DNA from 4 places in the Enterococcus sp. AMC1252 genome. Region 3 is predicted to be linked to each of the others. Evidence: riboswitches for the same ligand, from Rfam matches in the RefSeq annotation. Region 3 holds a riboswitch; each other region holds the start of a gene.
What was found. Region 3 has a riboswitch for magnesium ahead of AC4BB5_RS11420 (hypothetical protein). Riboswitches for the same ligand answer to the same signal wherever they lie in the genome.

Region 1 (7,660 bases), 730 kb from region 3:
TCGATAACTTATGCTGCTTTTGACTTAATCCAACATAAAATAACAACAAAAAAATAGCAAAGACCGAATAAATATTGTGACCACTGCTATTAAAAAATCCCGTAACAATAGTCAACACAGCATTTATGATGAGAAGTTTGATCCTTCTGATTTTGCTATTGATTAACTCTAAATAAAATATGAAATAAACAAATCCAATGACTAAACTTGTACTTAAAGTGATTATCCCCATCTTTACCTACCAACCATTCTATTTCTTTTCTAATCATTTTTATCGTGCTCTCCAGCGTTCAATCACTGATTTTAAAAGCCGCCTTGAGACTGGAATTTTCATCTCGTTTGATAAAATCAATTCACGTTCATTAGAATCTATTTCAACAATTTTATCCAAATTAACAACATATGATTGATGGCAACGCATAAAGTGACTCTTTTTTAGCTCAACTTCTTTCAATTCACCATAAAAACGTAATGAGCGATTTTTTGTAAAAAGCGCTAGGCGATGTGCTTCAGTTGTCATTACATAATAGAAATCTGAAATTGGAACTTTTATTTTTGAATGAGTGTTGTCAACGATTAAATAATCATCAACAACTTGTTTTTGGTTCAACTCTTGGTATTTTATTAGACATTTTTCAACTTCTATTTTCAAGACTTCAGGCTCAGTCATTTTGTCTATAAATGCTAAAGCCGATACCATATATTGATAAGATATCGGAGCAAATTCTGAATGAGTAGTTATAAAAACAATTAAGCCTCTCTCATCAATGGAGCGAATTTTCTTAGCAATATCAAAACCATGATATGTTGATTTTTTAATTTCAATATCAAGAAAATAAAGGTTTTGCGTTATTGATTTTGACATCTGTTCTGTAATTTGTTCCCCTTTATTCGTAACGTGAATTTCATCATAATCGATACCCTTTTCCTGACAAACTTCTCTGACTAACTTTTTTAATGCTTGTGCTTGGATAACATCATCTTCCAAAATAAAAATGCTCATCTATTTTCATTCCTCAATCAACTTATAGTTATTTTAAAAACTAACTCAATTATACAAGCTTTCTTACAAAAATACAGGTCACAATCGATAAAATAAAAACAAAGACAAAAATCCAATAGATAATTTTTGCCTCTGCTATTATTTAGTTAAAATTCGAATACGTAATCTTTATTTTTTACAACAACTCACCAAATCGTCTTACATAGAATTTTTTTACGATCATGACTAAAATCAAGTAACTAACTATCGTCAAACCTAACCATGCAAAATAATTTAATGATAATTCAGCTAAGCCTAGACTTTTACCAAATCCTGTAAATGGTAAAATCGTTCCAACGGCAATTCCTAATGAAGTAATCGTGGTTAGAATAAAAGAGGCCCGGCTTTGTATAAATGGCATTTTAGGCGTCCGTAATGTATGGATCACCAAGGTTTGTGACCAAAGTGATTCAACAAACCAACCCGCATGAAAAATTGCTATAAATGTCGCTTGTTGTGCTGGATCTAAGTCTTGATAGTTGCCACCAACCAATTGTGGACAGATAACAAAGTACATTAATAAATACGTCGTAATATCAAAAACTGAGCTAGTGGGGCCTAACCACGTCATAAACGAACCGATTTTTGAAGCCTCCCACTTCTTAGGTTGCTCCAAATATTCATCATCCACATGATCCCATGGAATCGACATGCAAGAAATATCATAAATCAAATTTAAAAACAGCAATTGCAATGGCAACATTGGTAAGAATGGTAAAAAGATACTGGCAACAACGACTGAAAACATGTTTCCGAAATTGGAACTTGCTGTCATTTTGACATATTTCATGATATTCCCAAAAGTTGTTCTCCCTGCTAATAGACCACGCTCAAGAACCATCAAGTCTTTTTCCAACAAGATGACATCTGCAGATTCTTTCGCAATATCTACAGCTGTGTCAACAGAAATACCCACATCAGCTTCTTTCATCGCAGGCGCATCATTGATTCCATCACCCATGAAACCAACCGTATGTCCAGCTTCTCTTAACACCTGAACGATTCTCGTTTTTTGTTGAGGTGTTAATTTCACAAATATATTATACTTTTCTGCAATCGTTCTTAATTCAAAATCATTCATTCGTGTGATTTCATTACCAATGATCAGCTCTTCATTGGCTAATCCAACTTGTTTACACACAGATTTTGTCACTAACGCATTATCACCTGTCAAAACTTTAACACCGACTCCATGATTTTTTAACGTTTCTAAAGCTGCTTTTGTCGTTTCTTTTGGAGGATCAAGAAAGGCAAGATAGCCGATTAAAACCATTTCATTTTCATCAGAAACAGAAAATTCATCAATCGTTGCTGGATTTGTTTTTTGAGAAACCGCCAATACACGTAATCCGTCTTCATTTAATTCTTCAACTGTTTTTAAAATTTCATTTTTAAGTCCTTCAGTTAAAGGCATAACTGCACCTTGATAATCAACGAAGCTTGAAATGTCCAACATTTCTTCTACGGCACCTTTTGTGATCATTTGCGTTTTTCCAGAAGTATCTTCGATCACGACACTCATGCGACGACGTTTAAAATCAAATGGAATTTCATCTACTTTTCGATAATCAGAAGGATCGATTGATAGCTCTGATTTCGCTACATCAATGATGGCAACATCCATTAAATTTTTCAATCCTGTTTGATAATAGCTATTGAAAAAAGCATGGCGTAATACGCGGCTGTCTTCTTTTCCAGCACAATCTAAATGATATTCTAGGATAATTTTGTCTTGGGTTAGTGTCCCTGTTTTATCTGTACATAAAATATCGATTGCACCAAAGTTTTGAATCGCATTCAAGTTTTTAATGATCGTTCCTTTTTTCGCCATGCTTGAAGCACCTTTTACAAGATTAGTTGTAACAATCATCGGTAACATTTCTGGTGTCAATCCAACTGCAACAGATAACCCAAAAAGAAAGGCTTCAACCCAATCGCCCTTTGTTAGGCCATTGATCAAAAATACTGCCGGTGCCATCACTAACATAAACCGAATCAACAACCATGACGTTCTACTAATCCCCACTTCAAAATTTGTTTGAGGATTTTTATTGGAAACATCTTGCGCTACTTTACCAAAAAGTGTATCGTTTCCTACTGAAACGATAATGCCTTCCGCGCTACCACTTATGACATTACTGCCCATAAAAACGATGTTCTCGTATTCTGTTTCAACACTATTCACCTTTAATTTATAGTCTGCTCTTTTTTCTACAGGATAACTCTCACCAGTCATAGCCGATTGAGAAACAAATAAATCTTTGGTTTTCGTTAGTCGTATATCAGCTGGAATCATGTCTCCTGCCGATAATTTTACGATATCTCCGCAAACAATTTCTTCTATTGGCAATTCAACTGTCTTCTTTCTACGAATGACAGTTGCTGTAACTTTTACCAAATTATTCAATTTTTCGGCTGCTTGATTTGATTTAACTGATTGAATCAAGGTCATAGTTCCACTAATCAAAACCATTGCTAAAATAATCAATACACCGACAAGATCACGATCAGCTGGCGGTGCAATCACATAATCAGTGATAAATGAAATGATTGCCAACGTAAGCAAGACAATTGTAAAAGGGGTAAAATAGGCTTTGATTATTTCAATGAACAATGGTGTTTTTTTACCATGTGTAATGACATTTTCTCCGTATTCTTCTCTAGATAGGACAGCTTGTTGATGTGTTAATCCTCCTTTTGAAGCGTTGAAATACGTGATGATATTTTCTATCGAGTTTCTTGCAAAATATTCATAGGATTGATTACTCTTTTTTGTTACTAGTACTCTTTTCTCCATTTATTTCTCCTTCTTTCTAAAACTCTGATCACTGAAATGGTAACCGCTGCCTCTACACAATCGTTCATTCAATTTCAATGATTTGGTATTTTTAGGGGACGGACTAATGGAAAAAGAAGTACTGTTATCGGAGGAAGCTACTTGACTATACTAGAAACAAATAGACAATAGTATCCACATATTTTTAACAACAGGCTCTTTTTACATAAGTCCTTGATCATCTGACTACTGTCATCCATTTGTTTCCATCTCCTTTAGTGTTATATATTTAATAATTTCTGGCTTTCCTGCATTCTTTTTAGTATTGAGCTTTTTCTCAAATTTTTTTAAGATCACTTGACCATCTGAAAAGGAATTCCCGATACTACGATACCCAAAATGATCATAAAACCCCCAAGCTTGCTTGCGTCCAGTTAAAAATATAGATTGAAAATTCATAAGCTCTGCAAGGTTTTCAGCAAATTCAAGTAATTTTTTCCCTACACCAAATCCTTGATAATTTTCATTGATGGCCACTTGTTTGATTTGAGCAATTGTTTGGTTTTTCTTTGAAAGAAGTAACGTTCCCACAACACTTCCATCAATCATCGCTGCCATGTGAATATCCTTTTTTTCATTTAAGGGAACCTCCTTGATCCACGCTTTACCTGCAGTTGTTTTTAATAATTTATTTCTTAAATCTATTCCTGACCAATATTCTTCGCTGTTCCAATTTACGATTTTTACCCTCACTGTTTTACCATATTGATTCCTCCGTTCTTTTAGTTATTCATTTGATTGATTTCTATGACTTCTGATAACTGAGATAATTCTGAAATAATCGTATTTACTGCAAGTGTCCCATTCCTTGTTGCTTCGATTTCCAAAAATAGTCGAACTTTTTTTCCAGCTAAATCTGTACAAGAAAATTTAGTGAACGTTAAACAGTACTTGTCCAACAACTGGATAATCTCTGTTCTAAGCATAACTTCGCTAGTATTACTTGCAATAACGGACAGATAATGAACCGAGTCTGTTTGTTCCTCTTCTCTTTGAACGGTGTAGTCATCTATTTTGAACGATAAATTCCTTAACAAAATATTGACTAGCATTAAAATGATTGCACACACGACTCCTTCGATCACAAATCCAGCCCCAATCATACTGCCAACTGCTGCTGAGCACCATAAAGTTGCCGCTGTGTTGACGCCAGTCACACTAAATCCTTCCCTTAAAATCACTCCTCCAGCAAGAAATCCAATCCCGCTGACCACTTGCGCTGCTACTCGTGTTGGACTACTGTCGTCTTGAATCAAAGAAGATAATGAAACAAATTGACATGAACCGAATGTTACTAAGGTCATCGTTCTCATGCCAGCTAATTTTTTTCGCCACTGTCTTTCTGCCCCAATGATCATTCCTGCAAAAATACTGGCCATAATGTTTATTAAAAATTCATATCTTTGCTCCTTTCTTGGATTTGCTTTTTAATGGCGTTCTCTTGGTCTTTTCGTTCGTCAAGTACTGTTCATCATCTACTCTGCCTTTCGATCAATCATAGTGATTCACAGCATTTTTCCTGCGACGAATCTTTGATGAAAAAGCAAAAAACCTTCCGCCAAAACTCAGCGGAAGGTCATAAATAAGCGCACAAAAAAAAGCCTGCATGATCTAGTCGTTGAGTTTTGGCACTATACAACGTAAAAAGCAGAGCTTTTAGCTACCTTATGAAAAGCCTTGTAATCGACAATCCCTGTTCTACCCATTGGCATCTCTCGATGTTTTTGGGCAGTAGCCTGTGTTTGTATAGGAGCCTCACCTAACAAATCTATTTAGTTATCTTACAGGTGCCACTATACCATCGTTGTAAAACAAATGTCAATATTTTTTTATTTATTTCAAAAAATATTTTTGATTTAAGAGTAAAAAGCAAGTAACCACTACTACAAGACGTATATCTGTCGTCATCATAGCAGCGGTCACCTTATATTTATTAAATTTTTTCAACTTCAATCACTGAATTTCCGGCTACTTGTGGCGGAATCGACATTGTCATTGCAGGTAAACCGACGAGTGTAAATTTAATTTTATCTCCTGATTTCAAATCATTCTCTGCGACACCATCAGCAAATTGCTCTTTTGAGATATTCAGAATAACACCATCATTTTTCATCATACCAACGATTTTTTCTGGATCTTCGATTGCTTCAACTTCCTTTAAAACCAAACGAGTCGAATGATCCACCGTATCATTTTCTTTAGCATCTTCAACTAAAATTGCTGTAAACACTGATCTTGCTTGTTCATTGTTTTTAGATGTTTCTTCCGTTGTTTTACTTTGCTTACTACTCATAGAGGTTTTTTCACTTCCTTTTGGTGAGTCTTCCTTATTCTTCGTACATGCGCCTAAAGAAGCCAATGAGAAAATTGTTAGTATTGTTAATGCGATTTTTTTCATAGATTTTCCTCCAATACTGATACTTTATTATAAGCTATACTCTCTGTGGTAGTCCATCATCATCCTTTACCATCAAAAAAAGCCGTCTAGTAAATAGACAGCTAACCATTTCTACGATCATTCCCTGACATCGTTATTTCTTGTGCTAAATAGCGAATACGTTCCATGATTCGACGAGCCTTTAAAGGTTCTTGTTCGCCACGTTGCGTCACAGATAAGTGCTTTTCTAAATCTTTTAAATCAAGGTTGGATGAAAAAAACGTCACTAATTGTTCCTGCATTCGATATTGTAAAATAACGCTTAACACGTCATCTCTAATCCACGAAGTCATTGATTCTGCACCCAAATCATCAATCATTAAAACAGGTGATTTTTTGACAGCATCCAATTTAGGCCCAACCATATCTTTACCGATTGCTTGTTTCATTTCAACTGTAAAGGTTGGAAAATGAACAATCGTTGTGACAAACCCACGTTCAGCTAAGCTGTTGGCAATTGCACCGAGTAAGAAGGATTTACCTACGCCAAATGTTCCTTGTAAATAAAGACCTTTATGAAATTCTTTTGGATTAGAAGTATACTCGTTTAAAAATTTCATTGTTTCTGCCATGGCTTGAGCACGCCCTTGAGATGCTGTGTCAAATCTACTTAAACTTGCTTCTCGAACATCTTTCGGCATATCCATTGCTCGAACTCTTTTGCGAATCTCATCTTCTCTTTGTTTGGCAATTAGTGCTTCTGTTGGAACGTATGTAACATCAATATAATGGAAATTCAAGGTTAATTTAGGTTCATATCCAGGAGCGATCATTGTTGGGTCGTTCAATTGGTACTTGCGTTTTTCTTGAACAAACTCATATAATTTTGAATAACTTTTCCGAATATCATCATCCGTCAATCGTTCACGATTTTCCTGAATAAAGGTTTGGACATCGGTATCTTTCAATACAACCTCAACTAACTCATTATATCGCTCACCCATATCTCTGCTTTGAATGATTCTTGACATCTCTTTCCCTACATCTTCCATTAATTTCCACCACCTTTATTTAAAAAATCTTGAATTTCTTTATCAAGACGCGCTTGTTCCTCTTTGGATAATTTCTGCTCCTCTACAGGATTCTCTACCCAATCTGGTAAAGTCTCTTGACGAATCGGTCGATTATTTTGGCCATAGCGCTGTCTTGTTTGCTTTTGTTCTTTGCCTTTTTTAGCGATTTCACGTACATGCTCGATTGCCTTTTCAGGTGAGAAGATACCACTTTGCGCCCATTCATTAGCAATCCGATTTACATAATCAGCTTTTAGTGTTGGTTGTTTTTGAATATTGTAAACGTAATTGATCAAAACGTTGATTACGCTATTAGGCAAGCCAGATTTACT
Region 2 (7,660 bases), 1.5 Mb from region 3:
GATTGTAGATCCATTGAAAAGTTATCAAGTACCAAAACCGCAGTTTAAAACTGTGAATGAGGGTAGTAAGTTTATCACAGGCTCTGTTGATACAAATAATCTTCCAGCAGGGACTAAATTATTTATCCAAGTTCAATTTCCAGACGGTTCATTTAGGAAAGTAGCGATTGAAGCCGATGGAACGTACTCAATTTCTGTAGCTGATAAAAATCTAAAAGAGGGAAACCCTCTCAGATTAGTTACGGTTGCAGAGCATCCGCTGTCATTCACAGGTAAAAATAGTGAAAGTGTAGTTTTTGCAGTAGGTAAGATTCCTTCATTGGAAGGGTATGTTGTTCCGACACCAGTTGTAAACCCAATTTTTGTTGGAGATACAATGATTAAAGGAAGCGTAAAAATGACTAATCCACCTGAAGGAACCCAATTTAAAGTTAGAGTAAGATTTCCAGGGAATGTATACGAAGAAACATCTGTTAACGCAGATGGCACGTTCGCATTAGATATTTCTAACCGTCAATTGACCGTTGGCACATCGATTACCTTTAATACTACGGCAACACTTGGCACTGAGACAGCTTCAAGCGGTAGAATAATTGTTTCTGTCGGAGCCAAATAAATAGATGCTTTACCAATAAAGAAAGGGTGTATAAAATGAAGAATTCAAGAGGTATTTCAACTAGTTCAAGCGTTTTATTATTATCGGTTGTTTTTGGTACGTTATTTTTAGGGCAATCTGTTTCAGCTGCTGATATTAATAAGGCAACTGATTTGGATGTCACTTTTACACCAGGTGCTTTAACGTTAGAAGCTGTTTCTACTATCAGCTATGCATCACAAACAATTTCAGTGAATGATGCTTCATACATTCCAACTAATCCAGATGCAATCAATGTCGTTGTTTCAGATGCTAGAGGTACAAATGCAGGTTGGAAACTGAGTGGAAAATTGAATGGGTTTAAAAATAGTTCAGCTGCAGATTCTTTACCAAATGCTAGCTTAAATTTTAAGAATACGCAAGCTGAAACAAATAGTGATGCTGATGCACCAACACCTGTCAATACAATCAAATTAACGAGCGGCGCTTCAACAGCATCACCGTTTGCAACTGCTGGAGCGGGTGCCGGAGCAGGAACCTGGACATTCACTTGGCCAGATGCTCAAAGCAAAGGCGTAACACTTGATGTGCCTGCTGCGATGGCAACGCTTGGTAAACACACTTCTACGATCGATTGGACATTGGCAGATGCGCCCTAGACTCAAAGTGTGAGCGAATGAGGGTGGAATGAGAACTCTTTTATTCCACTCTCTTTTTTCTGATTAAATTAAAGGTGTGATTTGGATGAAAGGATGGTATAGGTCAAAGGGTATTAAGATAGTCTGTTCAGTTGGAGTTATTTTTTTATTTTGTTTATTTAATACAAAGACGGTTTCAGCGAATGAAAAAAGTAATGAAACAAATAGTTTTTATGTACAAGCAATGATTCCTCAAAATCAAATAGATTTTAACAAATCTTATTTTGATTTAAAAATGCAGCCGGATGAGGAACAAGAATTACAAGTCAAATTGGTTAATCCGGAAGATGCCCCAATTTCCATTTCTGTCAATGCAATCAATGCCACGACAACAGAAGAAGGCATGATCGATTATACGGTAAAAGGGATCAAAGATAAGAGCCTAAAATATCCTTTTGAATCCCTCGTTAAAGTGATAGAAACGAATATTTCTTTACAGCCATATGAAACGAAAATTGCTCGATTTCATTTGTTGATGCCAAAAGAAAACTATGATGGCGTTACAGTTGGTGGATTGCGTTTTACCAAAAATGTATCTGAAAGTGAAACAAAAAATAAAGATGTGACCATTCAGCAGAGATTTCATTATGTTATTGGTGTTGTTTTGAATGAAACAGATGTTGAGATTTTACCTGATTATGAAATGGATTCCGTAAAGGTTGCGCAATCAAAACAAGGTAAGAAAATTTCTGTGATTCATTCGATTCGGAACAAAAATGCAGCAATTTCAAAAAAAATGAACCTAAAATTTGCTATCCGAAAAAAAGGAGAGGACACATCTGTAATCAAATTCGAAAAAGAAGCACTAGAAATGGCACCTAATTCTGTAATGGAATTTCCTGTACCGATTAAAAGGCAATTACAACCGGGAAAATATATCAGTAAAACTCAAATTATGCAAGAGGACAAAAAATGGGAATTTGAAAATGAATTTGAAATTTCGAGAGAGCAAGCAAAACTGATCAATGAAGAGAATAAAGATATTAAGGTTGAAAGTAAAGTACCCCTGTGGTTGATTTTATTCATTATTTTATTGGTTTTACTAGTATTGATTCAATCATACATTTTGTGGCAGAAAAAGAAACAGATTAAATAAACAAAAGACCTCGTCTCTACATCTGCGCTGTAGAAACGAGGTCTTTGATTTGTGATGATTGAGTCTTCTATTGCTTATTTAAGTTTAAATTTAACTTGGGTATTATCGTTGAATTGGCCTTGATATTGGAATTGTTTGTAGCTTGTACCACGACCTAATTTGTTTAAAATGTGTGAAGTGATTTCTTTTTCGCTACCATTTTTCAAGTCTAAACCAGCGATGATGCCTTCAATTTTATCTTCAGCAGCACTGCCTTGCAGTTGAACTTTGTTAGATTTGTCTTGGTATTGAGCTTTGATGGTACCGTTAGAATTTACTTGGTATTGTAATTGAATTTGTTGTCCAGTAGTGTAGGTAACTTGAATTTCTAATTTTTTCAAATCAGATTGTTCAGGTGTTTCAGGCTTTTCAGGAGTAACAGGTGTTTCTGGAACTTCAGGAGTCTCAGGAACTTCAGGTTTTTCAGGAGTAGCAGGTGTTTCTGGTACATAGTATGATTGTAAGCCAAATTCTGCTTTTTGATATCCTTTAGTAATCAAGATAACTTTAAGATGTAACTCTTTTTGATACGTCATTTTTTGTAATAAGTTTACTGATTTATTATAGTTTCTACCAAAATCTCTTGCGATCACAGTCGCTTGTGATGCACTATAACCAGCTGCTTCCCATGTACTTGCTTTAACTAATTCATTATAAACTGATGATACATTTGAACTAGTTAATGATAAACCCGTGTACTCTAAGATGTCCGCTTTATTGAATAAAGTGACTGTCTTATTATAATTTGATTCTACCACTGTTGCTGCGTCTGCTGAGCTTGACACCATTGCCAAACTAGCTGAACATAAACTGATTGTTAATCCTGCAAGCATCATACCTTTAAAAAATTTCATAAAAAATACCTCCTCTTTTTTACTACTATTTTATAAATAGTAGCTTGCCTATATTATTATCCATAGAAAATATAAAGTAAATATATATGAGTGATTTCTAATAATGTTTAGAATATATTTATTTTTCATGTAGTTTATCTAGAAATTATCTATATGTTTTGTTGAACAAAATCCTCTTTTATAATAGTTGGCGATTCGATAAATTAATAGTCTCATTAACTTTTCTATTTTGGTATAATATGTGTAGTAATAGTAGAAAGGATCAATAAGGATGAAAAAAGCGATAATTACCAAAACAGTCAATTTATTGGATGGAGGCTGCAATGCTTGTGGTATTATTGAGGATGAAAATTACACCTTGATGATTGATGAGCAGGTTATTCCATTGGAAGTGTTGACTGTCAATTCTATGATAACAGCCATTGCTTTAAAAAATGGCTACAAACGTGAATATCAGATGGATGCTGTCGATGATTATACGTTATATAAAAAAAAGGACTGTCTGGTAACACTGAAGGAAGAGTATGATTTTCTGACGTATTCAAATGATCGAGCGAAAATTGCAACAAAAGATCAAATTATAGACGAAAAAAAATTAGCAGAACAGGTAAATGAAATTTTGGTAGCTCTTTTCAACATAGAGGAGTTAGAGTTTTGTTTTTAAACTTCTCAAAACTTCAAAGACATAAGAAAGAGGTTGGGCATAACTGTTTAAGTTACTCCCAACCTCTTTCTTATTAGTCTATTTGAAAAAGCTCAGACATTCCAATTTTTTCAAATCGTTCTTGTGAGTCAGAAGGCTGTTCATCATGATCGTAGACCAATAATTTGAAATCTTCTGTTTTAGGGATACGCTCAAATGAATCACTGGCAATTAAGAGTATTATTTGCTGACAAAGCCACTCAAGAACTGTTTCGATATCTTGTTCGTCTTCTACCCAGTCATCAAATAGATGAAGCGAGGCAACCCGTTGATTTTCATCCCAGTCACTAGCATTATATTTCAGTTCTTGTATTTGGGCTTTACTGAGGCCTTTACTTGTATAATAATCGGTGGTTTCTTGCCAAAGATCTACAGTATTGAAGTAAAGGTTGATTTCACCTTCTTCATAAATAGTGCAGTCTAAAGCAAATACATAAAAAATTTCGTCAGAATGATCTAGTAAAAAATTATCGATACTATCTGTTAAAAAGCTGAAAAAGAATTCTTGTTGTTTTTCTAAAAAGTTTTCCATGCATATCCTCCAAATGTTGACTCTTTTAATATTGAAACAGATAAATCCTTGTCTGTCTATGTAAAGTTACTATTTGAGAAAAAACAGCTATTATTTAAGAAAATGTAAAGATTTTTTTAGTTTAAAATATTTGTTTTTCTGTAGGGCATCTAATAGAGCTATAGATGTAAAGTACTTTTCATTAAATAACATAAATATTGAAGTTCAGTTTCTATAAAATTTAATTTGACTTTGTGATTCGATACGATTATAGTTTAAAATGAATTAAATACTTGTTAGGTGAGGCTCCTATATAAACACAGGCTACTGCTCAGAAATGTCGAAAGACAGGTACGGGTAGGACAGAATTCGTCGAATTAAGGCGTTTTCCAAAGTAGCTAAAAGCAATGCTTTTTACGTTATATAGTGCTAAAACTCAACGAAGAGAAGATCATGGTAAGTTTATAGATAAGTGGCGAATGTCATGTGTTTAAACTTTGTAATCTAATCCCTTCGCTGAGTATTCTTGGTGAGGGGATTTTTTCTTTTACATGAGAAACCATTAGAGCTGTAGAAAGGAATAAACAATGAAAAAATCTGTAAAAATAGTGATTATTACCCTATTATCGATTCTTCTTGTGGTTGTGAGTGTGGGCTGTTATGCAGCTATATCGTTCCAAACGGCAAAAGAGGAGAGTGAATCAAAACTTCCTAATAAAAACCAAAACTTTACTGGTGATGAGCAAACGAGTGATAAAGAGTTAACCGTTATGGTCGTTGGGAATGATTCTAGAGATGATGATGAAGATCAGGGACGGTCAGATACGTTGATGGTCGCTCACTATGATGGAAAAACGAAACAACCTAAATTGATTTCGATCATGAGAGACAGTTACGTGACGTTTCCTGATGGCGGGCAAGATAAAATAAATGCAGCATACGCATATGGCGGTGCACAAATGACAAAAGATGTTTTGAAATCGAACTTTGATTTACCAATCAATTATTATGTTGTCATGGACTTTAAAGAATTCAGTGACATCATTGATGAGCTTTATCCAAAAGGAGTAACGATCGATGCTGAAAAAGATATCAACTTAGACGGTGTGGATATTCTGAAAGGGAAGCAGACATTGCATGGAAATAGTTTATTGCAATATGCTCGCTTTAGAATGGATGAAGAAGGGGATTTTGGCCGTATTAGACGTCAGCAGCAAGTGATGGATGCTTTGGTCGAGCAATCTAAAGATTTGATTCCAGTATGGGAACTGCCTCAAGTTGCTGGAAAAATGGTTGGGAAAATCGATACAAATGTACCAACAAGTTTATTGATCGATTTAGCGAAGGACTTTCTTTCTGGAAAAGTGAAGCCGTTAAAATCACTATCTGTTCCAATAGAGGGATCATGGAACTTTAATGATTATACCGAATCTGGTAGTGTAATCGAACTTGATGAGCAGAAAAATGCTCAAGCGATCCAGGATTTTATGAAAGATAAGTAAAATGGAATTATAAAAGTGAAGTTGATCTGTCTGCTCTTTTTATATTGAGCGGACAGATCATTTTTTTACATAAAATATATTAGCGTATCCCTATGCGTTAAGAGCAGCCTTATGCTATTCTTTAAGAAAACGGTTTATTTAGAAAGAAGGTTTTACTGTGAAAGTCGTAATCATTGGTGCTTCATTTGCTGGCGTATCGGCTGCTTTAGCCATCAGAAAAAAACATCCTAAAGCTGAAATTTATTTAATTGAGAAGCAACAAACAATTGGTTATTTATCTGGTGGCATCAATCTGTATTTTAATGAAACGATTGATTCAATAAAAACAGCTCAGTTTGTTTCGGAACAACAATTGAACGACAACGATATTACTTTATTATTGAGTGCAAAAGTAGTCAGCATGGATTCAAAACAGCATATTATTAAATATGAAAAACAGGATACAGCTTTTTTTATGTCATTTGATAAATTGATTTTAGCAACAGGGTCTAGTCAATGGTCACAGAAAATTTGTGGCAGTAATTCAGAAAAAGTTTTAAAATATAAATTTTTACCTGGCGTTTTAAACGCTATCGAGAAGTTAGAAAATAGTAATAAAATAGGAGTGATCGGTGGTGGTCAAATCGGTGGGGAAGCAGCTGACACTCTGCTAAAAAAAGGCAAAGAAGTTCATCTTTTTGAGAGTATGGATTACTTGCTATTTAAGTATTTTGATGAAGAAATGATTCAACCGGTACAAGCTGAGATGGTTGCTCGTGGTGTTGTGTTTCATTTTGATGAGACAGTAGAAAAAATTACAGATACAGACGAAAGGCTTTTGATCAAAACAAAAAAATCTGAGTTTGTGTGCGATAGTGCTATCTTTGCTATGAACGTTCGTCCTGATTTAGCTTATTTAGATGAACAGATTAGAACACATACGGACCAGACTGTTTTTGTGAATGCCTATTTGCAAACTTCTCAATCTGACATTTTTGCGATTGGTGATTGTATCCAAGTGCCTTACAGTTTATCTAAAGAGTCATTTTACATCCCTTTGGTGAACAATGCTGTAAGAACGGGCTTAGTTGTTGCGCAAAATCTTATAGAACCAACGATGCCATTTGTTGGCTCAATTCGTACGATTGGTACAAAACTTGTTGGCTATTATGTAGCTAGCACTGGATTGACGGAAGCAGAAGGCTTGTTTCATGAACAGCCTATTTCCGTTGCCCGTGTTCAGCAAAAAAGCTCCTTATTTTCTGGGGGGGAAAAAATCTATGGAAAAATAATTTTTGAAAAAGAGAGCCATAAACTATTAGGTGCCCAATTAGTTTCAAAAGCTGATATTCTTGAAAAAATCAACACATTCGCACTTGGGATTCAAATGGGACAAACACTTGAAGAGTTTTACCAAAAAGATTTTTTATATCATCCTTACTATTCCAACGTGATAGACATCACGAACCAGTTAGGTTTTGAAGGTTTGTGGAGTGAAGCAGATGAAGATTGAAGGATTGTTGGATAAAAAAGAGGCAAGAGAAGTTGGCATTTTAAAGAAAGTGATCTTGGCTGGTGGTCGAGTCAATGATGATGAGTTATTGACCTATTTAGGGGTATCAAAAGCATCATTTGAAAGTGATTTAAAGGAGTTAGGCTACTATTTGAAGCCTTATGAAAAAG
Region 3 (7,660 bases):
ACGCTTTGGATATATAACCCGTTCGCCAAAAACCAATTAAGCCAATCAACAATGCACATAACATAAATGTAATACACGATAATATCAAATGCGTTCTTCGGTTGAACTTACTTTCCATTACACTTTCTCCTTAACACCGCCACGGTTAGTTAATACAGTCGCTTCCGTACGACCACCGCCGATTTTAAAGACTTTTTCATGATTACTTTTGTAAATATTGCACATGTCAACAACCGCATTACTTTCCTTTAGTAACCTTTCATAATCTACGATACTATGTTTAGTTAAAATAACAACACAATCATATGCCGCATAATCACAAAAATCATTTTGAATAACGGATACCTCTGTTCCATACTTATCGGCAAAAGAAGAAACAAAAGGATCCAGAATTGTTAACGCTGTATAGTTTTCCTTTAGAATTTCATACACTGATAACGTTGGTGACTCACGAACATCATCGATATCGGGTTTATACGATACACCAACCAATAAAACTTGAGAATTTTTTAATGATTTCCCTTGAGCATTCAAAGCATCACGAATTTTTTCTACCACTCGGTACGGCATATTCATATTGATTTCTTGTGATGTTTCAATAAATTTGTTGAAAAATCTATTTTGTTTTCCTTTCCAATGTAAATACATTGGATCAAGCGGAATACAATGTCCGCCAACACCAGCCCCTGGATAAAAAGGCATAAATCCAAAAGGTTTTGTTGCAGCAGCATCAATAGTCTCCCAAATATCAAGATCCATTCTCTCACACATCAAAGCCATTTCATTGACAAAAGCAATGTTGACACTGCGAAACGTATTTTCAAGCAATTTACTCATCTCTGCTGTCTCTGGTGAACTCACAACAACAACTTTATCTAGTATGGCATCATACAAGGCTTCTCCTAGTTCAGAACTTTCATTAGTTAATCCACCAATCACTTTAGGAATATTCTTAGTTTGAAACTTCGCATTACCTGGATCAACCCGTTCTGGAGAAAAACACAGAAAATAATCTTTATCTACATGTTTACTTGCATCATCAAAGCGCTCGGCAAATAGTTCACGCGTTGTACCTGGATAGGTTGTACTTTCCAACACTATCAATAGAGGATTTTCCATATAGCGTTCTAGTTTTTCTGCTGTAAACGTTAAGAATCCCGTATCAGGTTCTTGATTTTCATTAAGTGGAGTCGGCACGCAAACACTTACAGTATCTAATGATGAAATAATACCAAAATCTGTCGTTGCTCTAAAATTACCTCTGGATAAACCTTCTAATATGCTAGAATCTGAAACATCTAAAATATGCGATTTTCCACTGTTTAAATTAGAAACTTTATCTGGATCAGTATCGATTCCTATAACCTCAAATCCTGTAGCAACAAATTCCATCGCAAGTGGCAAACCCACATAACCTAAACCGATAATACCTACTTTCGCTTTCTTATTTCCAATTTTTTCTAATAAAGAACTTTTCACTGTATCATTTATTTTTACCATTGAACAACAACCCCTTTCATTTCTGTTTTAGAAATGCTCTCTTTTGAAATAAAAACACTAACTTTCTTCTACTTAATATCTCCTTTCTTATTTTGACGTTATTGCTATAATTTTAAATATATAGACAATATATCTTAACAACATCATCATTATACTTTATTTATAACAAATGTATATATATTTTTACAAAAACATTATATAATCTTATTCTTTTGAAAAGAATATATTCATCCAACGAATTAATTTAGTTATTACTAATGATCTATCACTCCCCTGAAAGGGGATGAATAGAGCCCGAGAGAAGCCCCCTTCTATATCCTCACTTCACTTTTTCATTCTTTTGCTTTACTATAGATAAGAAGATTCGAAAGGAGCACACATATGTCTCAAATACAAGTAATCAAAGGAACCAAAGATACAATAAAAAAAATGAAATCATTCTACGAGAGAAATCTTTTGAATAGGAATGTTCCTTATTCTGAATTTGTTGCTAAAGTTGGCAATACAACAATCACGGCCTACACTTCTGGAAAAGTTGTATTTCAAGGTCCTGATGCAGAAAATATTGCTGCTAAATGGGGAAAACCAACCCAAAGTAAAGGAACAAAATCTGCTACCTCAAAAAAGACAAGCTCACTCCCAGCCAATTTCAGTCAACTTTCTGTCTTAGGTAGTGATGAAGTTGGTAACGGTAGTTATTTCGGTCCCGTTACAGTTTGTGCAGCTTATGTGGATAAAAACATGGTCACAAAATTGAAAGCCCTTGGTGTGAGAGATTCTAAGGAACTTACTGATCCTCAGATCATACAACTTTCAAAAGTAATCAAAGAATTGATCCCATATAAATTATTGATTGTCGAACCAGAAAAATACAATCAGATCCAACCTAAGTACAACGCTGTTCATATGAAAGTTGCACTGCATAACCAAGCGATTTATTTGCTATTAAATGACATTACACCAATCAAACCTGAAGCGATTTTAATCGATCAGTTTACGCCGGAAGCAAATTACAAAAAATACGTACGAAGCGAACAAAATCAGGTCAGTGAAAAATTGTCCTTCGTCACGAAAGGCGAACAATATCACGTTGCAGTTGCTGCGGCTTCGATTATCAGTAGAGCAGCCTTTTTAGAAGAACTAGATAAAGAATCTGAAGAATTAGGTCTGAAGGTTCCTTCCGGAGCTGGAACCACCTCCGATAAAGTTGCCGCAAAAGTTTTGGCTAAAGGCGGAATGGAATTACTGAGTAAATATGTAAAACTTCATTTTGCAAACACCGAAAAAGCGAAAAAAATTGCGTCAAAATAAAAAATGCCTAAGACAGCGACCAGACCTGTCTTAGGCATTTTGCTATTCAGCTTCTTGAATTTCTTTATCTAAATCAGCATAATCGATTGCTGTATGAATAAATGTTTCATCATTTTTAGGGAAATGTTGTAATAAAGAATCCATTGGTTCAATTTCTATGATCCCAGACACCAATTCAAAATCCATTAAATGTCCGCCAAATGTTTGTTCATCATCAATAAAATGCAAATGAAAATCTGCGGCTGCAACACCTTGAAATAATTCTGGAGTAAAAAATCCAACAATCGTTCCCATAACATCATCTTTAATAAACTCAGGTTGCTCTTTGGATACTTCAACTAAGCGTTTGTATGGTTTTTCTTGTTTAGGCATTGCACGGATATGAACTTTTTTGAACTTCCCATAGATTTTAATTGCATGAAAAAGATTCTCACTCTTTAAATATTCACGGATCAGTGTTTTGATTTTCATATTATTTGTAACATGATCCACAGCAACAGTAATGACTGGTTTAAAAGTAGTCACGGCAGCATAGGGTGTTTCCTGTTTCTCATCTATTACAATTAAAGCTCCATCTTCTCTGCCTTGATAGGCTTTCCCATTTAAAATAATCAATTCACCATCTAAACCAGACAATGTACCAATCCCGAAATCGCCTTTTTTCAAAATATTAGCGATCGTTTCGGTACCATCCATTAAACCTGCCATTAAAGCACCTAATGTCCCATGCTGATATAAGACTGTCTCTTTCGTCATCGTTATCACCCTTCTAATAGAACTGATCTGGCAAAATTGTTTCTCCGAGCTGCTCATTGTCTTTGTAGTCGATAGGAATATCAATTACTACTGGACCTTCGGTTTCAATTCCTTTTAAAATAGCCGCTCTTAACTCTTGCGCATTCTCGGCTCTTAAACCTTTCGCACCAAAAGCTTCTGCGTATTTCACAAAATCAACTGGACCAAAATCAACACCTGAGATCCGATGATATTTTAATTGCTCTTGAAATTCGACCATATTATATCGTCCATCATTCCAAATCAAATGTATGATATTCAATTTTTTGCGTACAGCTGTTTCAAGGTCTTGTGCTGAAAACAAAAAGCCTCCATCACCAGACACTGATATTATTTGTGTATTTGGACGAACAAGTGCTGCTGAAATGGCCCACGGAAGTGCGACACCTAAAGTCTGCATCCCATTACTGAAAAGTAAATGTCTAGGTTGATAACTCCTAAAATGGCGAGCCATCCAAATATAATGGCTGCCTACATCAACAGTTACAGTCATTTCGTCAGTTACAATATTTTGCAGTGTTTCAATGACCTCCAAAGGATGAATCAAACCATTATTGACTCCCTCCTTCACGTCATCTCGTTTTACTAATCGTTCCTGTAATGTATTTAAATAGTCAATCGCTTTTTCTGATAATATTTTAGTTTCAATACTAGGTAAAAGAACGGATAACGTTTCTGCAATATCGCCAATCAACTCTCGTTCTGGCTGAAAACATTGGTCAATTTCAGCTGGAGTATCATCAATTACAATGATCTTAGCCTCTCCTTCGGCATTCCAATTTCTAGCCTCGTATTCGATTGGATCATAGCCGACAGCAATGACTAAGTCACTACGCTTTAATAACATATCTCCTGGCTGATTACGGAACAAACCGATTCGTCCAAAGAAATGACCTTCCAATTCTCTAGAGATAACCCCAGCTGCTTGAAATGTTTCAACAACTGGAATTTCAGTTTTCGCTACAATTTCACGAATCGCTTTAGCTTCTTTTTCGGTAGAGGCTCTCATCCCAATTAGCAGGACAGGCAACTCTGCTGCTTGAATTAGTTTTGAAAGATGCTGAATATCGTCAGATGAAGCCGAACCAATTTTAGGATCATTTAAAGGGTTGATACTAGCAGATTCTACTGGACCATCCACGACATCTTGAGGAATACTAATAAAACTAGCTCCTTTTTTGGAGGACTTCGCCAATCGATAAGCATTTGCTAAAACTTCCGAAATCGTCTCTGGATCTTGAATTTCTGCACTGTACTTAGTAATTGGTTCAAACAAAGCAGCGTTATTCATACTTTGGTGGGTTAATTTCAATAAGTCTCTACGCTTCACTTGACCGCCTATTGCCAATACAGGATCTCCTTCTGCTGTCGCTGTGACTAAACCTGTTGCTAGATTACTTGCCCCTGGACCACTTGTAGCAACTACTACACCGGGATTTCCAGTCAACCGCCCGACAGCCGCTGCCATAAAGGCTGCATTTTGTTCATGACGTGTGACAATCAATTCTGGTCCATCATCGACTAGTGCATTAAACAAACCGTCAATTTTCGCTCCCGGAATCCCAAAAACATAGTCGACATGATGGTTTTTTAAACTTTCTACAATCACTTCAGCGCCATTCCTGCTTTTCTCCGCCATCTGTTACACTTCTTTTAAAATGCTGTTACATACCGAAAAACCCTTTATTAAAAAGAACAAAATAACTAATCATATAAATTATCCTATTTTTATAGTACAGATTTCAAACCTGTTACATCACCTATTATAGCACTTGATCTTTTATTTGTTTAATGATTTGTTTGCTAAACATAAAATAAAACTGCTGACTAAAAAAATCTAGTTTCATCTATCAAATGTTATCTCGAATCTTCTGTCAATTTTTATTTATTCTGTCTTTTTTCTGTATAAGCTTAAGAAAAGTTAAAGAAAAGATGTATGTCATTTGGATACGAGGGCAACATTTTCTATGATCTGTTCCATACTAGTTCAAAAACAGTTACTTTTATTATAAAAAATTTAATACTTACCTAGTTGACTTTACTAGCTATATTCACTATATTTAGGGCGATCAAAATAACTTGTTAGGTGAGGCTCCTATGGAAACACAGGCTACTGCTCAAAAATGTCGAAAGACAGTAATGGGTAGGACAGGAATTGTCGAATTAAGGCTTTTCACAAAGTAGCTAAAAGCTCTGCTTTTTACGTTTCATAGTGCTAAAACTCAACGATGAGAATGATGAGAAGCTCTATTTGTGCTGAAATCAATCCCCCTTCGCTGAGTCATTTTATGCGAAGGTTTTTTGTTTTTTTCGAATAATGTAGGCAGAATACTTGATTTTGGAGGTGAATCTATACCAATTGAAGAAACTCGACTTGAATCGTCTGTCACCCATTACTCATAGCAAAAAGAACTCTTTATCCCCATCTAAAACAATTCCTAAAGCCGAACTTTATTTGATGATCAATTAAAACGATTAGCGAGGAATAAAAAATGAAAACAGGAAAGAAATTCTTAATTTATATGGTTCTTTGTGTCACCCTGATTTTTACAGGAATCGGGAGCTGTGCAGCAATCAGCTTTCATAAGGGAAAAGAGATAGCACAATCTCAAGTCAATAAGATGAAAAATAATAATTTTACTAGCAATCAACAGGCAAATACGGAAGACATGTTGATTGATGATGACGGACGTAAAGTTGAAGAGAAACAAAATACAACAACCATTCACGAATTTTTGAATGATGGAGTAAAACAATGAGTTGGCCTAAGCGATTATCCAAACTCCATTATTTAGACTTTTACATTTTTATCCCTTATCTAATCCTGTGTGTTGTTGGTGTCTTAATGGTTTATAGTTCTAGCTCTTATCAATTATTAGATAGTGAGTTAGGAACGGCCAGTAAAGCAGTCAAACAAACCATGTATTTTCTGTTTAGCTTGGTTTGCATGAGTTTTGTATATCGAATCAATTTAAACGTCCTTCGCAAACCCCAAATGATGTATGTCATTTTGGCACTGACTTTTCTCTCAATCATTGCATTACCTTTTATCGGTACTAGTGTTGGTGGTGCAAAGCGTTGGATCAATCTAGGCGTACTTTTGTTTCAACCATCTGAATTAGTGCCTTTGGTTCTTATTCTTTATTTGGCATCCAATCTTTCAAAAGAGGATATTTTGACCCCTTTTACATTTAAGAAACACAAACAATCATTGCTAGTCGCTAGTTTCTTTATGTTTTTTGTGGCTTTACAGCCTAATATAGCAGGTGCTTCCATGATTTTTATCCTTGTGCTCGTTTTGTTTTTGTTCAGTGGACTCTCTCCTTTGTTTATGTCGCTCGCTTTAGTTGGATTTGTTGTGGCAAAAAGACTAGGAACTGTTCTTTTGTTATCGATCCCGACAGATTGGATGCCGCAGAAATTCAGTTATTTAGTCACACGTTTTGAAGTAATGCAAAATCCCTTCATTGATCCGACCGGCAAAGGATTTCAGACATCTAATGCTTACTACGCAATGCATAATGGTGGATTTTTTGGATTAGGTCTAGGCAATAGTATTCAGAAAAAAGGCTTTCTTCCTGCTGCTGATACAGATTTCATTTTTGCTATTTGTATTGAAGAGTTAGGGTTGATTTTCTCTTTAGGTATTTTGTTTGCCGTGTTCTTTATTGTTGCTCGTTTATTTTTGCTAGCAATAAAATCAAAAAACCTTTACTACTCTTATCTTTACATTGGTTGTGGTATGCTGTTGTTCCTTCAAGTGACAGTAAACGTTGGCAGTCTATTAGGTTATATTCCAATGACTGGACTAACATTTCCTTTTATTAGTTATGGAGGATCTAGTTTACTAATTTTAAGTATTACTCTGGGTATAGCCTTGAATGCACGGGGAACTGAGCTTAGAGAAACTTTTAGACGTCGAGGAGGGGTGTCATGAGAAAAGCCTTAGTCGCAAAAAGTGAACCCGTAAATTATGCCTTGCTTTTGCCTGTTTTTTTACTGATACTTGTTGGGTTTCTAGCTCAGTATGGCGCTTTTCAAGCAGATCCTGCGA
Region 4 (7,660 bases), 800 kb from region 3:
CCAGCTAATGCATCTGCTACGGGAGATGTTTCAAAACCAATTGTTGAGACATTTTTAAAATCTACTTTATATGACATATTGGCTCCTCTTTTCTTTTTTGTATAGGAATATTATATGTAAAGAATACATGAATGACAAATAATATAATTGAATGCATCTTCTTGAAGTTGTCTTTACTCTGAATACAATTGATAAAATAAGTTGTAAATTTATCGATCATTTACTATAGTTAGAATAGTTAGTTTGCGATAAAGTGAACAATAATTTGTATGTCTTAACAATTTTAGGAGGTTCCAACATTGAAAATCCTTTATATATCCATATCTGGTAATACACGTTCATTTGTAAAACGCCTTGTTTCATATGCTGCTACAGAACATAACACCCAAATAGAAGCGAAAGAAATTCAGGAAAACTCAACTCTTGATGACGAGACTACTCCTTTTTTCACTTTTGTTCCGACCTATTTAGACGGAGGAAATGGAGTCGACAATGGCGATACAGAGATTCTTACGGAAACAATGAGGGAATACCTGGAGTATCATGGGAATTTTCGTTATTGTTTAGGTGTTGTTGGTAGTGGGAATAAAAACTTTAACCATCAATATTGTTTAACAGCTAAACAATATGCTCAGAAATTTGATTTTCCTTTTTTAGCTGACTATGAACTCCGAGGTACCCAAGAAGATTTAGAACGTGTCTTTACCATTTTAGCGGCGTCTGTTATTAACATTAAAAAAACATAAACTCAATCACAAGCAAGACTCCTCTATCTCTTCATTAATGTGATGGAGAGATTTTTTCAATGAAATTTCCACTTTGTTTCATCATAACCGCTCGCTTCACCAACACTGATATAATTCAGTATGCCTCCACCCCAGAAATAAGTGTTGATTGGAACACCGTTATGAAAAATTTTATAGTAGCCATCGCCTTTGTCAACAATTACAAATCGTTGTGCATTACTTTTAGCATCCAAATAAATATAGCCTCTAGAAGAAAAGTTCCAATAATCATAACCGCTTGTATAGGGATTGGCAGATCTGATTGTATAGATATTGAACCCTTTGTGATCTAAATAAACGCCATCACTACTAGTCCCTAAAACAGCATATTCCCAATTGCCAACTTCAGGCGTTCCTCTAAAATTCCCTTTAAAATCACCATTCATTGTGTAGGCACTCATCTTCACTTTTTTTTCCAGTTGGTAGTGCTGCGTACCCAGTTACTCCAAAATATAAACTTGCACCAATCAAACTGCTAAGCAATACGACTATTGCTATTCCTTTTTTGAGTCTTAAGTTTTTTACTATCCTTTTCATTTTCTACCACCTTATCTTTTATTGAAAGTAATTTCACAAGTTAATCATAAGTTAGTTGATTAAAAAAAATAGATCATATTCGTTTTTACAAAACACAAAAATGACCGCCTTCTTTAAATCATCTATAAAATCTTTCAATAAACTTTTTTTAAGCCTCATACAATCACAATACATTCTCAGCTCCTCTAAATTCCTCAAAACTCTAGTCATTATTGTTAAGTCGAAGGATTATTTTGATCAGTTGTTCAACAATAAAAAGAGAATGCTGCAATCAACATTCTCTTTTTGTTTTAATTCAGTTTTTTTACAATAACTCTTTTCTCAATTCCTCATCTGTTCGAGTAGACAAATATTTAGGTGCAATATCTAAAACAGTATATGCCCCAAATTGTTTTTCCTTAGCCAAACGAACACACGCTCTTGCATAAGCAACTAAAACACTTGCAGTAAATTCAGGATTACTTTCCAGCTGTAAATTATATTCAATGACTTGTTTGGTATTTTCGTGTGTTGTTCCTGTATGCAGGACAGTCCCACCATGGGGCATCGCTTTATGGTTTTGATCCAATTCAGACTGAGAAATGAAATGAACCTCCGTATCATAATCCACAAAGTAATTCGGCATTGCAATGATTTCTTCACGAATTTTTCCTGCTCTCGATTCATCTTCAAGTACGACAAAACATTCTCTAAAATGTTTATCCCGAGTAGTCAAATCCAATTGTTCCCCTGCTTTAAGCTTTTCAATAACATCATTATTTGGAATTGTATATTGAACGGCATCTATCACGCCGTCGATTCTTCTTAGTGCATCAGAGTGCCCTTGACTGACCCCTTTACCCCAAAAGGTATTCGTCTGCCCAACTGGCAAAATACTTTGAGCATACAAGCGATTCAAACTAAACAACCCTGGATCCCATCCCGTTGAAATAATTGATGTTGTTTGATTTTCTTTGGCTACTTGATCTACTTTAGCAAAATGTTCCGGGATTTTAGCGTGCGTATCAAAACTATCGATCGTGTTGAATAAATGAGCCCATTCTGGTGTTTGTGTAGGTAAATCTGTCGCTGACCCACCACAAAGAATACAGACATCAATTTCGCCTTTTTTCCGTTTCAGCTGGTCCATCGTAAATGTTTCAGCACCTTCTGTTTCCACGGTTTTAGGAGCTCTTCTTGTAAAAACCCCCACTAATTCCATATCTTTATTTTGTTTTATCGAACGTTCAACCCCGCGTCCAAGGTTTCCGTATCCGATGATTGCTACTTTTATCATACTAACATTCCTCCACTTCTATAAATCAGATTATACCAAAAGAAAAAGACATCTGACAATTGGAAGTTGAAAAAAATGAGCTGGTTTCTTTACTGCTCTACTATATTCAATTGTTTCTTTAATTCAGTCATGATTTTTTGTTTCTCCTCATCGGAAATACTCTGATATGAAATCCCTTCTTCTCCAGTAAAACCATCTCCAGTAAATCCTTCACCTTGCATTTGATAACTTTCAATGTTCTCTAAGGCTTTCTGATAATTTTTCATCAAGAGCGTCATTTGATCTAGTGTCATATCCGTTTGACCATTTTCACCTATGACATTCAGTAACTCTTGATAGCGAAACACACTTTTCATCGAAGTTAATTCTTTAGTAAGTTGAATCGTTACTTCTCGTTGTCTTTTTTGTCTGCCATAATCGCCTAAAGGGTCTTCATAGCGCATTCTCGCATACTGTAATGTTTCCCAACCCCCTAGATGCTGTTCACCTTTTGGATAATGAATTCCTTCTGCATCAAACTCAAAATCATTGTTGACCGTAACGCCGCCAACTGCATCACTTAAAGCAGCTAATCCATCCATATTGATCACAAAATAATGATTGATTGGGATATCTAAGTAATGCTCAACTGTATTGATCATCATCTCGTCACCACCAAATGAATGGGCATGATTGATTTTGTCATATACACCATCTTTTCCAACAATTTCGACATAAGCATCTCTAGGAATACTGGTGATCGTCGTTTTCTTTAGTTGATTATTGACGGTCACAACCATGATTGTATTTGCACGAAAATCTGTTTTACGCTTAGAATCATTTGCGATGCCTAAAAGTAAGAAACTAACCGGCTCACTATTTCCTAACTCTGCTGGTTTTGTTTTTCGATTTAGTGGTTGATACATTTTATCAGCAGTTTTTTGGACTTTTTGATATACCGTAGCACCATAAACGGAAGCTCCAGCAACGAGCAATAAAAGCAATGATAGGGCACCTAAAATAGTTCTCTGGATGAACCTTTTTTTAGCATTAGAGGTCGAAAATTCCCTATTAAGATACACTCTTTGTAAGAAGGCAAAAGAAATATTTACCCAAGCATAACTTAAAAGAAAACCTGCAATCACATCACTCGGAAAATGAACTCGTAAGTAAATTCGACTCAAGCCAATCAAAAGAACATAACCAATTAAAGTATTTTTTAAAGACGTTTTCTTTAAATAAACAGTTTGTATAATCAAAATCATCGAACAAGCTAAACACATGGCTAAAAGCGAATGACCACTAGGAAAACTATATGAAGTTCGTTCAGCTAACTGCTCCACATTTGGTCGCTGTCTCGCAACAAGCTGCTTCAAAATAAACCCAAAAACACTGACTACTAAAACATTGCTGATCAGCCAAACCGCCAATACTTTATGTTTATTTCGCCAAAGTATAAATGAAACTATAAGGCACACAATAAAAATCGGTACGATCGTAGCACTTTTGGCAATTAACTCCACAATATTAGTTAACAATTCATTAGGTTTCCAACTAAAGCGATAAATCGCAGAATCTAATTGAATAAACCATGGGACTTTTTTTACAACTAAAAAGGTTAGTAATGAAAAAAATACGACACTTAAAATGGCTGGGGTAAATTTCTTTTCTTTTAACGTATACATGCGATAGATCCCTTCATTCATATATTCAGTAAAGCAGTTACTTTAAAGGCATTTTATAAGCCCTTCTCACAGGGATGTCATTCAACTAAAAAAACGCTAAATGATTATAATTCCTAATTGATGGGAGTGGCTCATCTAGCAGTCATCTCGTCCACCATCTAACCACGTTCCAAAAATAACACAAACAGGTATTAAGACGACCTACAGTCGGTACACAAAATAGTTTTTTATACACCAAAAGAAAAAAGCCAAACATTTTTTTCCTAAGACGTTTGACTTTCAATCAATCTCATCGTCTGAGTTTTAGCACTATACAACGTAAAGAAACATTCTTAGCTATTTTATGAAAAGCCTTAATTCGACAATTCCTGTTTTACACATTGGCGTCTTTCGACGTTTCTGCGCAATAGCCTATGTTTGTATAGGAGCCTCACCTAACAAGGTTATTTATCTATTTAATTTTCACAATAATACCCTTGAAAAAAAATTTTTTCAAGTTGTTTTAAGACTCTTTAGTTTTTCTTAACTTTACGTCCACGATTTTATAACACTAATTTGTGTCTAGATAAAAAAAAAGCTGGAACATAACTCTATGAGTTACATCTCAGCCTCAAGGAATCCGAATAAACGGTGGGCGCAGAAGCAACTCCTTCTTAATTCTCGGAGTTAAACACTTCTGTCCCATCCTCTTCTTTCTAAACTTTTTTACTCGTCTAACTCTTCAAATTGTGAGTTATAAAGTGACGCATAATAGCCACCTTGCGCAAGTAATTCTTCATGTGTTCCTTGTTCTTTGATGTCACCATCTTGCATATACAGAATCTTATCCGCATCTTTGATCGTTGATAAACGGTGCGCAATAACAAATGATGTACGACCAGACATTAAGTTATTCATAGCTCCTTGGATCAACCCTTCTGTTCTTGTATCAACAGATGACGTCGCTTCATCAAGAATCAATATTGGTTTATCTGCCAAGATTGCACGAGCAATCGTTAATAGTTGTTTTTGCCCTTGGGAAATATTTGAAGACTCCTCATTTAATTCCATATTGTAGCCACCAGGCAATGTTTGGATAAAATGATTAACATGAGCCGCTTTTGCTGCTGCGTAAACCTCTTCATCCGTCGCATCTAGACGTCCATAACGAAGATTTTCCATGATGGTTCCTTTAAATAACCAAGTATCTTGTAAAACCATCCCGATATTTTTACGTAAGTCTGCGCGGTTAAAGTCTTTGATATTATGACCGTCGATTTTAATTGCACCAGATGTTACATCGTAAAAACGCATCAATAGTTTAACCATTGTTGTTTTACCTGCACCAGTAGGACCAACGATTGCTACAGTTTGCCCTGGATCAACATGAGAACTGAAATCATTGATAATGATTTTGTCTGGTGTATAACCAAAACGAACATGTTCAAAGTCGACCATTCCTTTAGCTTTATCGATTTTAACTGGATTTGGAACGGTTTGAGCTTCTTCGTCTTCTTCAAGGAATTCAAAGACACGTTCTGCTGCTGCTGCCATTGATTGAAGTAAATTCGATACTTGAGCCAATTGAGCTATAGGTTGCGTCAAGTTACGAACGTATTGGATGAACGCTTGAATATCTCCGACTGTAATCGTACCATTATAAGCTAAAATCCCACCAAAAATCGCTACTGCAACGTACCCTAAATTTCCGACAAAGTTCATGATTGGTTGCATCAAACCAGAAAGAAATTGTGATTTCCAAGCTGATTTGAATAAGACATCATTTTGTGTTTTAAATTCTTTAAGTGAATTTTCTTCATCGTTGAATAGGCGCACAATGTTATAGCCACCGATTGTTTCTTCTACTTTACCATTGATTACACCAAGATATTCTTGTTGTGTTTTAAAGTATTTTTGCGAATTTTTTACAACAATCAAAATCAAAATCATTGAAATTGGTACGATCAAAATCGCAATACCTGTCATTTGCACAGAAATCGATAGCATCATTATGATAACACCAATGATTGTGAAAACAGATGTAATCAACTGAGTGATTGATTGGTTTAGAGATTGACCTAATGTATCTACGTCATTGGTAATACGTGATAATACTTCACCAGTTGTACGGCTTTCAAAATAGTTCATCGGCATGCGATTGATTTTTTCTGAAATTTCTTTACGCATACGATACGTGATTTTTTGTGAAATTGTTGACATGATCCAACCTTGTATGATCCCAAAAGCAGATGCAACTAAGTAAAGTCCTAGCATAAATAGCAAGATCCCACCGATTTTGTTAAAATCAATGCCGCCAGTTCCTTGATATTTTTTGATTAAACCATTGAATAATTCTGTGATTGCTTGTGATAAAATTTTTGGACCCCAAATATTAAACACGGTTGAAGCAATTGCAAAGATCATTACAAAGAAAACGGGTATTTTATAAGCACCAATATAGGAGATTAATTTTTTGAGTGTTCCTTTAAAATCTTTGGCTTTTTCCACTGGAGCGCCATGTCCAGGTCCGCGTCCGCCACGAGGGCGATTTTGTTTTTGTTCTGCCATTATTATTCGCTCCTCCCTACTCAGCTTCTTCTATGCCTAATTCAGCATTGCTCAATTGTGATTGGGCAATTTCTTGATAGACAGTGGATGATTTCATTAACTCATCATGTGTTCCATGATCTACAACGCGACCTTCGTTCAATACGATAATATTATCGGCATGCAGGATCGTAGAGATTTTTTGTGCGACGATGATTTGTGTAGCCCCTTTGATATTTTCAGATAAAGCTTTACGCAAGGCTACATCCGTTTTATTATCAAGTGCTGAGAATGAGTCATCAAAGATCAAGATTTTAGGATTTTTCGCTAAGGCACGGGCAATTGATAGACGTTGTTTTTGTCCGCCAGAAACGTTCGTTCCACCTTGCGAAATTTCACGATCATAGCCTTTTTCATTTGAATCAATGAATTCTTCAGCTTGTGCAATTTCAGCGGCTTTTTTCATTTGTGCATCTGAGATATTTGCATCGCCAAACTTGATATTTGAAGCAATATCACCTGAGAATAAGATTCCTTTTTGCGGTACAAATCCAATGATTTCGTGTAACTTGTGTAAGCTCATTTCACGAATATCGATGCCATCGATTGTGATTCGTCCGCCCGTTACATCAAACAAACGTGGAATCAAGTTAACGATTGTTGATTTACCTGAACCAGTTGAACCAATCAAAGCTGTTGTTTGACCAGGCTTAGCAATAAAGTTGATGTGATGTAACACATCTTCATCAGCATCTCCATAACGGAATTCCACCGCTTCAAATTTCACTTCACCTTTGAAGTCGTGGTCATCTTTAGGATGCTCTGGATCTTTGATTGTAGGTTCTGTTTCAAGAACCTCTTCCACACGACCA

Region 1: another riboswitch for magnesium. It lies ahead of AC4BB5_RS07900 (MgtC/SapB family protein); the one in region 3 lies ahead of AC4BB5_RS11420 (hypothetical protein).
Region 2: another riboswitch for magnesium. It lies ahead of AC4BB5_RS04330 (LCP family protein); the one in region 3 lies ahead of AC4BB5_RS11420 (hypothetical protein).
Region 4: another riboswitch for magnesium. It lies ahead of AC4BB5_RS07595 (phosphatase PAP2/LCP family protein); the one in region 3 lies ahead of AC4BB5_RS11420 (hypothetical protein).

What each region holds. Positions count from the first base shown of each region.
Region 1 covers NZ_CM177097.1:1,670,167-1,677,826, reverse strand. Annotated here, with positions in the region: gene AC4BB5_RS07920 (GHKL domain-containing protein) at 1-232, opposite strand, end outside; gene AC4BB5_RS07915 (LytR/AlgR family response regulator transcription factor) at 272-1,003, opposite strand; gene mgtA (magnesium-translocating P-type ATPase) at 1,179-3,839, opposite strand; gene AC4BB5_RS07905 (GNAT family N-acetyltransferase) at 4,071-4,571, opposite strand; gene AC4BB5_RS07900 (MgtC/SapB family protein) at 4,601-5,257, opposite strand; M-box (ykoK) riboswitch at 5,482-5,652, opposite strand; gene AC4BB5_RS07895 (hypothetical protein) at 5,812-6,276, opposite strand; gene dnaI (primosomal protein DnaI) at 6,378-7,307, opposite strand; gene AC4BB5_RS07885 (replication initiation and membrane attachment family protein) at 7,307-7,660, opposite strand, start outside.
Region 2 covers NZ_CM177097.1:934,085-941,744, forward strand. Annotated here, with positions in the region: gene AC4BB5_RS04300 (adhesive domain-containing protein) at 1-616, shown strand, start outside; gene AC4BB5_RS04305 (WxL domain-containing protein) at 652-1,254, shown strand; gene AC4BB5_RS04310 (WxLIP family cell surface protein) at 1,340-2,389, shown strand; gene AC4BB5_RS04315 (YusW family protein) at 2,464-3,282, opposite strand; gene AC4BB5_RS04320 (DUF4809 family protein) at 3,554-3,946, shown strand; gene AC4BB5_RS04325 (hypothetical protein) at 4,020-4,517, opposite strand; M-box (ykoK) riboswitch at 4,782-4,950, shown strand; gene AC4BB5_RS04330 (LCP family protein) at 5,084-5,998, shown strand; gene AC4BB5_RS04335 (FAD-dependent oxidoreductase) at 6,156-7,490, shown strand; gene AC4BB5_RS04340 (helix-turn-helix domain-containing protein) at 7,480-7,660, shown strand, end outside.
Region 3 covers NZ_CM177097.1:2,404,445-2,412,104, forward strand. Annotated here, with positions in the region: gene AC4BB5_RS11395 (glycosyltransferase) at 1-118, opposite strand, end outside; gene AC4BB5_RS11400 (nucleotide sugar dehydrogenase) at 118-1,500, opposite strand; gene rnhC (ribonuclease HIII) at 1,882-2,811, shown strand; gene budA (acetolactate decarboxylase) at 2,854-3,567, opposite strand; gene alsS (acetolactate synthase AlsS) at 3,581-5,245, opposite strand; M-box (ykoK) riboswitch at 5,678-5,847, shown strand; gene AC4BB5_RS11420 (hypothetical protein) at 6,099-6,365, shown strand; gene AC4BB5_RS11425 (FtsW/RodA/SpoVE family cell cycle protein) at 6,362-7,543, shown strand; gene AC4BB5_RS11430 (FtsW/RodA/SpoVE family cell cycle protein) at 7,540-7,660, shown strand, end outside.
Region 4 covers NZ_CM177097.1:1,601,474-1,609,133, reverse strand. Annotated here, with positions in the region: gene AC4BB5_RS07620 (DUF8821 family protein) at 1-77, opposite strand, end outside; gene nrdI (class Ib ribonucleoside-diphosphate reductase assembly flavoprotein NrdI) at 300-746, shown strand; gene AC4BB5_RS07610 (hypothetical protein) at 803-1,171, opposite strand; gene AC4BB5_RS07605 (hypothetical protein) at 1,161-1,322, opposite strand; gene AC4BB5_RS07600 (diaminopimelate dehydrogenase) at 1,627-2,598, opposite strand; gene AC4BB5_RS07595 (phosphatase PAP2/LCP family protein) at 2,688-4,262, opposite strand; M-box (ykoK) riboswitch at 4,544-4,711, opposite strand; gene AC4BB5_RS07590 (ABC transporter ATP-binding protein) at 4,968-6,809, opposite strand; gene AC4BB5_RS07585 (ABC transporter ATP-binding protein) at 6,826-7,660, opposite strand, start outside.